4 regions of the Pectobacterium hainanensis genome follow, and region 1 is predicted to be linked to each of the others. Evidence: predicted binding sites of a transcription regulator. Region 1 holds the regulator's gene; each other region holds the start of a gene.
What was found. The regulator CRP, encoded in region 1, controls carbon source genes, mostly activating them, when cyclic AMP is high. The targets are predictions, from matches to a motif close to ATGTGANNNNNNTCACAT.
Positions count from the first base shown of each region.

Region 2: a site for CRP is predicted at 1,038-1,055, ahead of ACKPVM_RS07040 (iron-containing alcohol dehydrogenase). Genes of this name have one in related genera too.
Region 3: a site for CRP is predicted at 989-1,006, ahead of deoC (deoxyribose-phosphate aldolase). Genes of this name have one in related genera too.
Region 4: a site for CRP is predicted at 1,379-1,396, ahead of yrbN (protein YrbN). Genes of this name have one in related genera too.

Region 1 is NZ_JBJYIN010000006.1:227,762-229,970, forward strand. It holds gene argD (bifunctional acetylornithine/succinyldiaminopimelate transaminase) at 1-765, shown strand, start outside; gene crp (cAMP-activated global transcriptional regulator CRP) at 838-1,470, opposite strand; gene ACKPVM_RS08455 (OsmC family protein) at 1,789-2,196, shown strand.
Region 2 is NZ_JBJYIN010000005.1:180,627-182,835, reverse strand. It holds gene ACKPVM_RS07040 (iron-containing alcohol dehydrogenase) at 1-902, opposite strand, end outside; gene dtnK (D-threonate kinase) at 1,115-2,209, shown strand, end outside.
Region 3 is NZ_JBJYIN010000008.1:127,835-130,043, forward strand. It holds gene deoR (DNA-binding transcriptional repressor DeoR) at 1-160, opposite strand, end outside; gene deoC (deoxyribose-phosphate aldolase) at 201-881, opposite strand; gene rbsK (ribokinase) at 1,079-2,008, shown strand; gene fucP (L-fucose:H+ symporter permease) at 2,024-2,209, shown strand, end outside.
Region 4 is NZ_JBJYIN010000015.1:48,676-50,884, forward strand. It holds gene pnp (polyribonucleotide nucleotidyltransferase) at 1-277, shown strand, start outside; gene nlpI (lipoprotein NlpI) at 412-1,296, shown strand; gene yrbN (protein YrbN) at 1,409-1,480, shown strand; gene ACKPVM_RS15180 (DEAD/DEAH family ATP-dependent RNA helicase) at 1,473-2,209, shown strand, end outside.

The DNA of each region.
Region 1 (2,209 bases):
CCTAAATATGCAGATGGTTTCGGGCCAAAACCAGCGGATATCGTGCATGTTCCTTTTAACGATCTGGCAGCGGTTAAGGCCGTGATGGATGATCACACCTGTGCTGTCGTGCTGGAACCCGTGCAAGGTGAAGGGGGGATCACCCCGGCAACGCAGGAGTTTTTGCAGGGCGTGCGCGAGCTATGCGATCAACATCATGCGTTATTGGTGTTTGATGAAGTCCAAAGTGGAATGGGTAGAACGAGCAAGTTATTTACCTATATGCATTACGGTATTACGCCAGATATCTTAACGACGGCAAAAGCGTTGGGCGGTGGTTTTCCGATCAGCGCCATGCTGACAACTGAAGAAATTGCTTCAGTGATGACGGTGGGTGTGCATGGCACGACGTACGGTGGCAATCCACTGGCTTGTGCTGTAGCGGAAGCTGCATTGGATACAATTAATACGCCAGAAGTGCTGTCTGGCGTGGCTGAGCGCCATGATAAGTTCGTCCGTGAGTTGGAAAAAATTAACCAGCAGTATGGTATTTTCGAGCAAATTCGCGGCATGGGATTATTGATAGGGGCAGAGTTGACACCGGAGTGGCATGGCCGAGCGCATGACTTTTTGGCAGCGGCAACGGAGCAAGGGGTTATGGTGTTGATGGCAGGCCCGAATGTGATTCGTTTTGTTCCCTCATTGGTCATTGAGATGGATGATATTGAACAAGGAATGGCGAAGTTTGCGAAGGCCGTCGAGTGCGTGGTGAATGCCGCCGATTGATGCGTGTCATCATGAGAGCGTAAAAAAAGCGTGAAGTCGCCTTCACGCTTTTTTTATCGGTTAAAGATGGGATTAACGAGTGCCGTAAACGACAATCGTTTTGCCATGTGCGGAGATCAGATTCTGGTCTTCCAACATTTTCAGAATGCGGCCCACGGTTTCACGTGAGCAACCAACAATTTGTCCAATTTCCTGACGAGTAATTTTTATTTGCATGCCATCCGGGTGAGTCATGGCATCCGGTTGTTTTGCCAGGTTTAACAGCGTTTGGGCAATACGGCCTGTTACATCAAGGAAAGCCAGGTTACCCACTTTTTCTGACGTCACCTGCAAGCGGCTTGCCATTTGTGCGGACAAACGCATCAGGATATCAGGGTTGACCTGAATCAGTTGCCGAAATTTCTTATAAGAGATTTCAGCGACTTCACAAGCCGTTTTTGCGCGAACCCAAGCACTACGCTCCTGACCTTCTTCAAACAGGCCAAGTTCGCCGATAAAATCCCCCTGATTAAGATAAGAGAGAATCATTTCTTTGCCTTCTTCATCTTTGATCAGCACTGCGACGGAGCCTTTCACGATGTAGTAAAGCGTTTCTGCTTTTTCACCTTGGTGAATCAGCGTGCTCTTCGATGGATACTTATGGATATGGCAATGAGAAAGGAACCATTCGAGAGTTGGGTCTGTTTGCGGTTTGCCGAGAACCATTCGCTATCATCCTCTGTTGTAATTCACTGCGCAAATTACAGGGCTCAGAGTTCCCTGTACGGCGTATTTACTGCTAAAAAGTCAAAATCCGTGTAGGCAGAATGACGTCAGGGAATATACTGGAACCGAATATCTGGCGACGCCATCATCTTCCTTGTATCTGAGTTTGTCCAGAACAGGCAGATTCTACCTTCGTTTTTAACACAGCTTGAAGGAAGTGTCTTGTGTTGTCTCGCTTCAGCATGACAAAGGTCTGGTTATCATCTTTTTTTGTATAGTAACGGTATAAATTTTCAAAAATTTTTTAGTGGAGGCACTATGCAGGCACGGGTTAAATGGGTGGAAGGATTAACGTTTCTGGGCGAATCCTCATCAGGGCATCAGATTTTGATGGATGGTAATGCGGGTGATAAAGCGCCGAGCCCGATGGAGATGGTTTTGATGTCGGTAGGCAGTTGTAGCGCGATTGATGTGGTATCGATTTTACAGAAAGGACGTTACGATGTTATCGATTGTGAAGTGAAACTGACTTCGGAACGCAGAACGGAATCCCCTCGCTTGTTTACGCATATTAATCTGCATTTTATGGTCACGGGAAAAGCATTAACGGATAAAGCGGTGGAAAGGGCAGTAACGTTGTCTGCTGAGAAATACTGCTCAGTGGCGTTAATGTTGGATAAGGTTGTCAATGTTACGCATAGCCATGAAGTCAGGAATATCGCGTGATTTACCCGGCCTG
Region 2 (2,209 bases), on a different contig from region 1:
AACAGATCGTAAGCTTGCGCAAATTTTTCCTGCGCGGCGGTTTGTACAAAACGCATACAAGGCGCGAGTAGGATGGCATTCGCAGCGCCGTGGGGAATATGGTACTTACCGCCAAGAGGGTAGGACATGGCATGCACCAGGTGAGTACCTGAATGAGCAATGGCCGCACCGCCATAGTAGGAGGCCCACAACATATTCAATTTGGCTTCCAGGTTTTCTGGCTCGCGTACGGAAGCCTCAATATTGGCAAATAATTTTTTCAAGCCGATCAACGCATAGTTATCACTGACTGGGTTGGCGATGGTCGATGTGAAGCATTCGATCAGGTGGCATAACGCGTCGATCCCTGTCGAGGCAGCAATATGGGCAGGCATGCTGATAGTCAGTTCAGGAACCAGAGCAACGTAGTCTGGCAGCATAACCGGCGTGATAATGCCGACTTTAGTTTCTTTTTCAGGGATGGCTAAGATCGCGTTGGGCGTGGCTTCGGAGCCTGTACCCGCCGTCGTTGGAATCAGTAAGGACGTCGTCCGGCGTGTCGGTTTCTCTCCGGCCAACAGGCTTTCCAGCGTGACGGCATCATCACCCGCACATAAAACAGAAAGCAGTTTGGCTACATCCAGTACGCTGCCTCCTCCCACCCCGATAACCAGGTCGGTACGGGTTTGAGGAAGTTGCGCCAGTATGTTGGCGACATCATGTTGGCTGGGTTCGGCGGGAACATTATCTACCAGCAACACCTCTGGAATTTCTTGTTTCACTTGTTCGATCAGTGTCTGTACATCAGGCAGGCTGATGATGTTCTTGTCTGTCACAAACAGCACATGCTGTTTGCCTGCCATAAGATGGCGAATATCCTGTAATACCCGGTAGCCACTGATGACTGTGCTATTGATGTTCATGTGTATTACCTTGTTTTTTACCCATGTTAACAAATGGTGTTGATTTTTTTTAATCAAATTGACTGTTGTTAATCAATCAATACGGCCATTTGCTCGCTTTCGTGGCTATTTTATAAGTTAAATTCATTTTAAATAATTTGAGATTGCTCACATATAATCAAATATGATTTAATATAATCATTGTCAGCAAATTGATAACCCGAGGATAAAGTATGCCGACAGCGCAGCAGACAGCCGTTCATGTATTGGTCGTTGCGGATGACTTTACCGGTGCAAATGATGCCGGTGTCGGCCTGTCTCTTAACGGTGCTCAGGTCAATGTGGTTTTTGACATTAACAAGTTACAGCGTGACTTGTTGGGTGATGCGGTTGTGATTAATACCGACAGTCGTGCTGTCAGCTCAACGCTGGCTGCTCAGCGTACCGCTAAGGCGATTGAGGCATGGTTTTCCGCCGGGGGGAGAGGGTGGGTCTTTAAAAAGATTGATTCTACTTTACGCGGGAATATAGGTGCAGAAATCGAATCAGCCCTCGTTGCGACAGAAGCGCCTTTCGCGCTGATTGTTCCCGCCTCACCGACATTAGGGCGTGTGACCCGCGAGGGGCAGGTTTGGGTTAATGGTTGCCTGTTGACCGATACTGAATTTGCCAGCGATCCAAAAACGCCGGTGATATCAGCTTCTATCATGGCGCGAGTTGCGGAACAAACCACCTTGTCGGCTGTTGAAATCCATTTGTCGGCAGTGCGTGAGCCTGACCTGGCGCAGCAATTACATCATCTGGTTCAGGCCGGTGTAAGGCTGGTGGTTATGGATGCAGAAACGCAAGACGATCTGATAAAGATTATCAGTGCTGCCAACTCGTTATCGTTCCGGCCGCTATTGGTCGGATCATCTGGGCTAAGTGAAGCGCTGGCACAACGTCTTCATTTCCAACCGAAATCATATCGGCCATTGCTTGCGGTAGTTGGGTCAATGAGCGATATCGCTCAAAAACAGATCGTGGCCGCTAGCCATAAACCCAATGTCAATATTATTGATGTCGATATCAATGCGTTACTTTCAGATTCGGCGTTGACGGAAATTAAGCATTGGCGTGATGACATCATTACCACGCTGGTACAACGGCAGCACTGCATTATTCGCACCTGTCACCGCGATAGCCAGCGGTTTGAAATCGATGACTTGTGCCGACACTACGAACTGAGCCGTCAGCAGCTTGGTGAAACGATCAGTCGTGCGCTGGGAGAACTGGTGCGCAGTATTGTGGTTGATAAAAGAATCATGAATCAACAACGGCTGGGTGGG
Region 3 (2,209 bases), on a different contig from region 1:
CACCGAGTAGCACAACGGTCGAGGATTCGGCGTTCAGATCGCGTCGCACGGTCATTTCGGACACACCCAACAGTTGCGCGGCGTCTTTAAGACGAAGCTTGTCTGCTTTTTTCAGGGCTTGAGCCAGTTTGTTGATCCGTTCTGCACGCCGAGTTTCCATATAATTCCCTGATGATGAACCCGTTTATGCGGGATGAAGGTTAGTAGCTTCCTGCTGCGGCAGACTGACCCGATACGATAGCCACTCCGGAGCTGGTTCCGATACGCGTTGCCCCAGCGCGGATCATGATTTCTGCCGTGTGGCGATCGCGTACGGCACCAGAAGCTTTTACGCCGACGCCAGAACCGACGGTATCGCGCATGAGTTTGACGTGTTCTTCACGAGCGCCACCAGTGCTAAACCCCGTTGATGTTTTTACAAACGCAACGTTCAAGTCGCGACAGATTTCACAGACCAAAACAATCTGGGCGTCGTCAAGCAGACAGGTTTCTAATATTACCTTCAACGGTATAGCGGCGCAAACCTCGCGTACAGCCTGAATATCTGCTTTCACTGCATCAATATTGCCGCTCTTCAACCAGCCGACATTGATCACCATATCAATTTCTTGTGCCCCTGCATCAATAGCGGCCTTGGCCTCAAACACTTTAGACGCCGTAAGTCCCGCGCCTAAAGGGAAACCAATCACCGAGCAGACGTTAACCGCTGTGTCCTGTAATTGGCTGGCAACCAGAGGGACATAGCCGGAATTAACGCAAACGGCGTAGAAATGATGAGTTTTAGCTTCATCGCATAGCTTGATGATCTGTGCCTCTGTGGCGTCGGCGGCTAACAGGGTGTGATCGATATAAGGGGAGTAATCGCGAGTTTCGCTGTTCATGGTTGATTCCTTTAGCTGTTCAATAAATTTATTTTGTTATAATAATAACATTTAACATCGATTATCAATCTTTATTGTTCTAATTTTTGCATGTCACACGTTTAATCATGCGATATTTGTCACATTAATAACAAATGTGGATTGTTATTGTTACTGTAGTGACATTTAATGTTGAAAAAATGCCAGAGGGAAGTGTTATGGATATTGCAGTTATTGGTTCAAACATGGTTGACCTGATTACCTACATTAATGAAATGCCAAAAACGGGCGAAACGTTGGAAGCCCCTTCTTTTGAGATTGGCTGTGGTGGGAAAGGGGCGAATCAGGCTGTTGCAGCGGCGAAGCTTGGGGCATCGGTCATGATGGTCAGTCGGGTCGGGGACGATCTTTTTGCCGATAATACCGTTAAGAATTTACAGCACTTTGGCGTGGATACGCAGTACGTCACTGCCGTTGCCGGTGTATCGAGCGGCGTGGCTCCTATTTTTGTCGATGCCTCCTCACAGAATCGAATTTTGATCATCAAAGGGGCGAACGCTCATCTTTCTACACAGGATATCGATGCGGCATCTGAGTCACTTAAACAATGCAAGTTGCTGATCCTTCAATTGGAAATCCCGTTAGAAACGGTTTACTACGCCATTGATTTTGCTCGACGTCATCACATTCCCGTGATCTTAAATCCGGCTCCGGCTTCGCGTGATCTGGATATCGGTTATGCCTGTCAATGCGACTTTTTCATGCCGAATGAAACCGAGTTGGAAATTCTGACTGGTATGCCTGTCGATACCGAAGCGAATATTTTGCAGGCTGGTCGTTCGTTATTAGCGAAAGGGTTGAAGAATTTGATCATCACGATGGGGCACCGTGGGTCGGTGTGGATGACGGGCGATCAGGTACACCATGTTGACCCTGTTAGCGTTCATGCCATTGATACCAGCGGAGCAGGCGATGCGTTTATTGGCTGTTTTGCACACCATTTTGTTCGTAACGGAGAAATTAAATCGGCGATGGAATATGCCTCAGCTTTTGCCGCTTATAGCGTTACGGGGAAGGGCACGCAGCGTGCATATCCGGATGCGGCACAATTTCATCAGTTTCTTGCCAGCCATTCGCTTGCTAAATAATCCGGGGAAAACATTATGCGTCAGAACATCATCCAAATGCCTGATGGCTATCTGAATAAGACGCCATTATTTCAATTTATTCTGCTGTCGTGTTTGTTTCCGTTGTGGGGTTGCGCGGCCAGTCTGAACGATATCTTAATCACGCAGTTCAAGAGCGTATTTGAGCTGAGTGATTTCGCCAGTGCATTGGTGCAGAGTGCT
Region 4 (2,209 bases), on a different contig from region 1:
AGCTGAAATCGAAGTTGGCCGCGTGTATCAGGGTAAAGTTACCCGCATCGTTGACTTCGGTGCTTTTGTCGCCATCGGCGGTGGAAAAGAAGGCTTGGTGCATATTTCTCAGATCGCCGATAAGCGTGTTGAGAAAGTGACTGACTATCTGCAAATGGGCCAGGAAGTACCGGTCAAGGTTCTGGAAGTTGATCGTCAGGGACGCGTACGTTTGAGCATTAAGGAAGCCAATGCTCAATCTCAGGAAGCGGCTGCACCGTCTTCTGAGGAAGAATAATGTTACTCGCTGTGCAACACTGAACCGGTTACCTTAACGAGAGTGTGTTGTGTGTATCATAAGGATAAGGATATCCTTATGTTGAGTAGTCCGGGACAGGATGTTCATCCAATGTTTGTCTTCGGGAGTGGGAAATGAAGCCTTTCTTGCGCGGGTGTTATGTTGCAACAGCACTTATGCTGGCAGGATGCAGCAACACGGATTGGCGCAAAGATGCAGTATTGGCGATTCCGTTACAGCCTACTTTGCAGCAGGAAGTCATTCTGGCGCGTATGGAGCAGATCTTTGCAAGCCGGGCATTAACCGATGATGAGCGAGCGCAGCTATTATATGAGCGCGGAGTGCTGTATGATAGCTTGGGGTTGCGAGCATTAGCGCGAAATGATTTTTCACAAGCGCTAACGATCCGCCCTGATATGCCAGAAGTTTTTAACTATCTGGGTATTTATTTAACGCAGGCAGGCAATTTTGATGCTGCCTATGAAGCGTTTGATTCTGTACTAGAGCTTGATCCAACTTACAATTACGCGCGTTTGAACCGGGGCATCGCTTTGTATTATGGCGGTCGTTACCTGTTAGCGCAGGATGATCTGCTGGCGTTTTATCGAGACGATCCGAATGATCCTTTCCGTTCGTTATGGCTGTATCTTGTGGAGCGAGAAATCAATCCAGAGACAGCTAAAGTAGCGTTAAGTAAACGTTATAACGAAGCGCAGAAAGGGCCATGGGGATGGAAAATTGTCGAATTCTACCTGGGCAGTATCAGTGAAAAAACACTGATGCAGCGTCTGCAGGAAGAAGCTACGGATAACACTTCGCTCGCTGAGCATCTCAGTGAAACTGACTTCTATTTAGGTAAGCACTACCTAAGTCTGGGGGACAAGAACACCGCTTTGGCGCTGTTCAAGCTGACGGTTGCTAACAATGTTCATAATTTTGTTGAGCACCGCTATGCATTGTTGGAATTGGCGCTACTAGGCCAAGAGCAAGACGACCTATCAGGATCGGACCAGCAATAGCTGACGAACAATATTATCAGCCTTAAAAGACTACGGTTATCACCTTGGCGGGTGAGGGCTTTTTTGTTCGCTTTTTAATCCAATTTGAGCCGGTTCACACTTTTCAATGAAAATGACTGAAAATTTTCTCGACGAGTTATGTAGACTGGCCGCCATAGTTAATGAGGCACGTGTACATGACTGATGTATCTAATTCTTTTGCTGATTTGGGGCTGTCTGCTCCGATTATTAATGCCCTGACCGATCTGGGCTACGAAAAACCCTCGCCGATTCAGGCGGAATGTATTCCTCACTTGCTGAACGGTCGTGATGTGCTGGGTATGGCACAGACCGGTAGCGGCAAGACGGCAGCATTTGCTCTGCCATTACTTAATAATTTAAAACCTGAGTTAAAAGCGCCGCAGATGTTGGTGTTAGCGCCAACCCGTGAACTGGCGGTTCAGGTTGCAGAAGCCTGTAATGATTTTGCCAAGCACATGCATGGCGTGAATGTTGTTGCCCTGTATGGCGGACAACGTTATGACGTTCAGTTGCGTGCTTTGCGCCAGGGTGCGCAAATCGTTGTGGGTACGCCAGGTCGTCTGTTGGACCACTTAAAACGAGGGACGCTGGATCTGTCTAACCTGAGCGGCCTGGTTCTGGATGAAGCCGATGAAATGTTACGCATGGGCTTTATTGAAGATGTGGAAAACATCATGGCGCAGATCCCAGCTCAGCATCAGACAGCATTGTTTTCTGCAACGATGCCAGAAGCGATTCGCCGTATTACGCGTCGTTTCATGCAAGATCCACAGGAAGTTCGCATTCAGTCCAGCGTAACGACGCGTCCTGACATCAGCCAGAGCTACTGGACGGTGCATGGCATGCGTAAAAACGAAGCGTTAGTACGTTTTCTGGAAGCGGAAGATTTTGA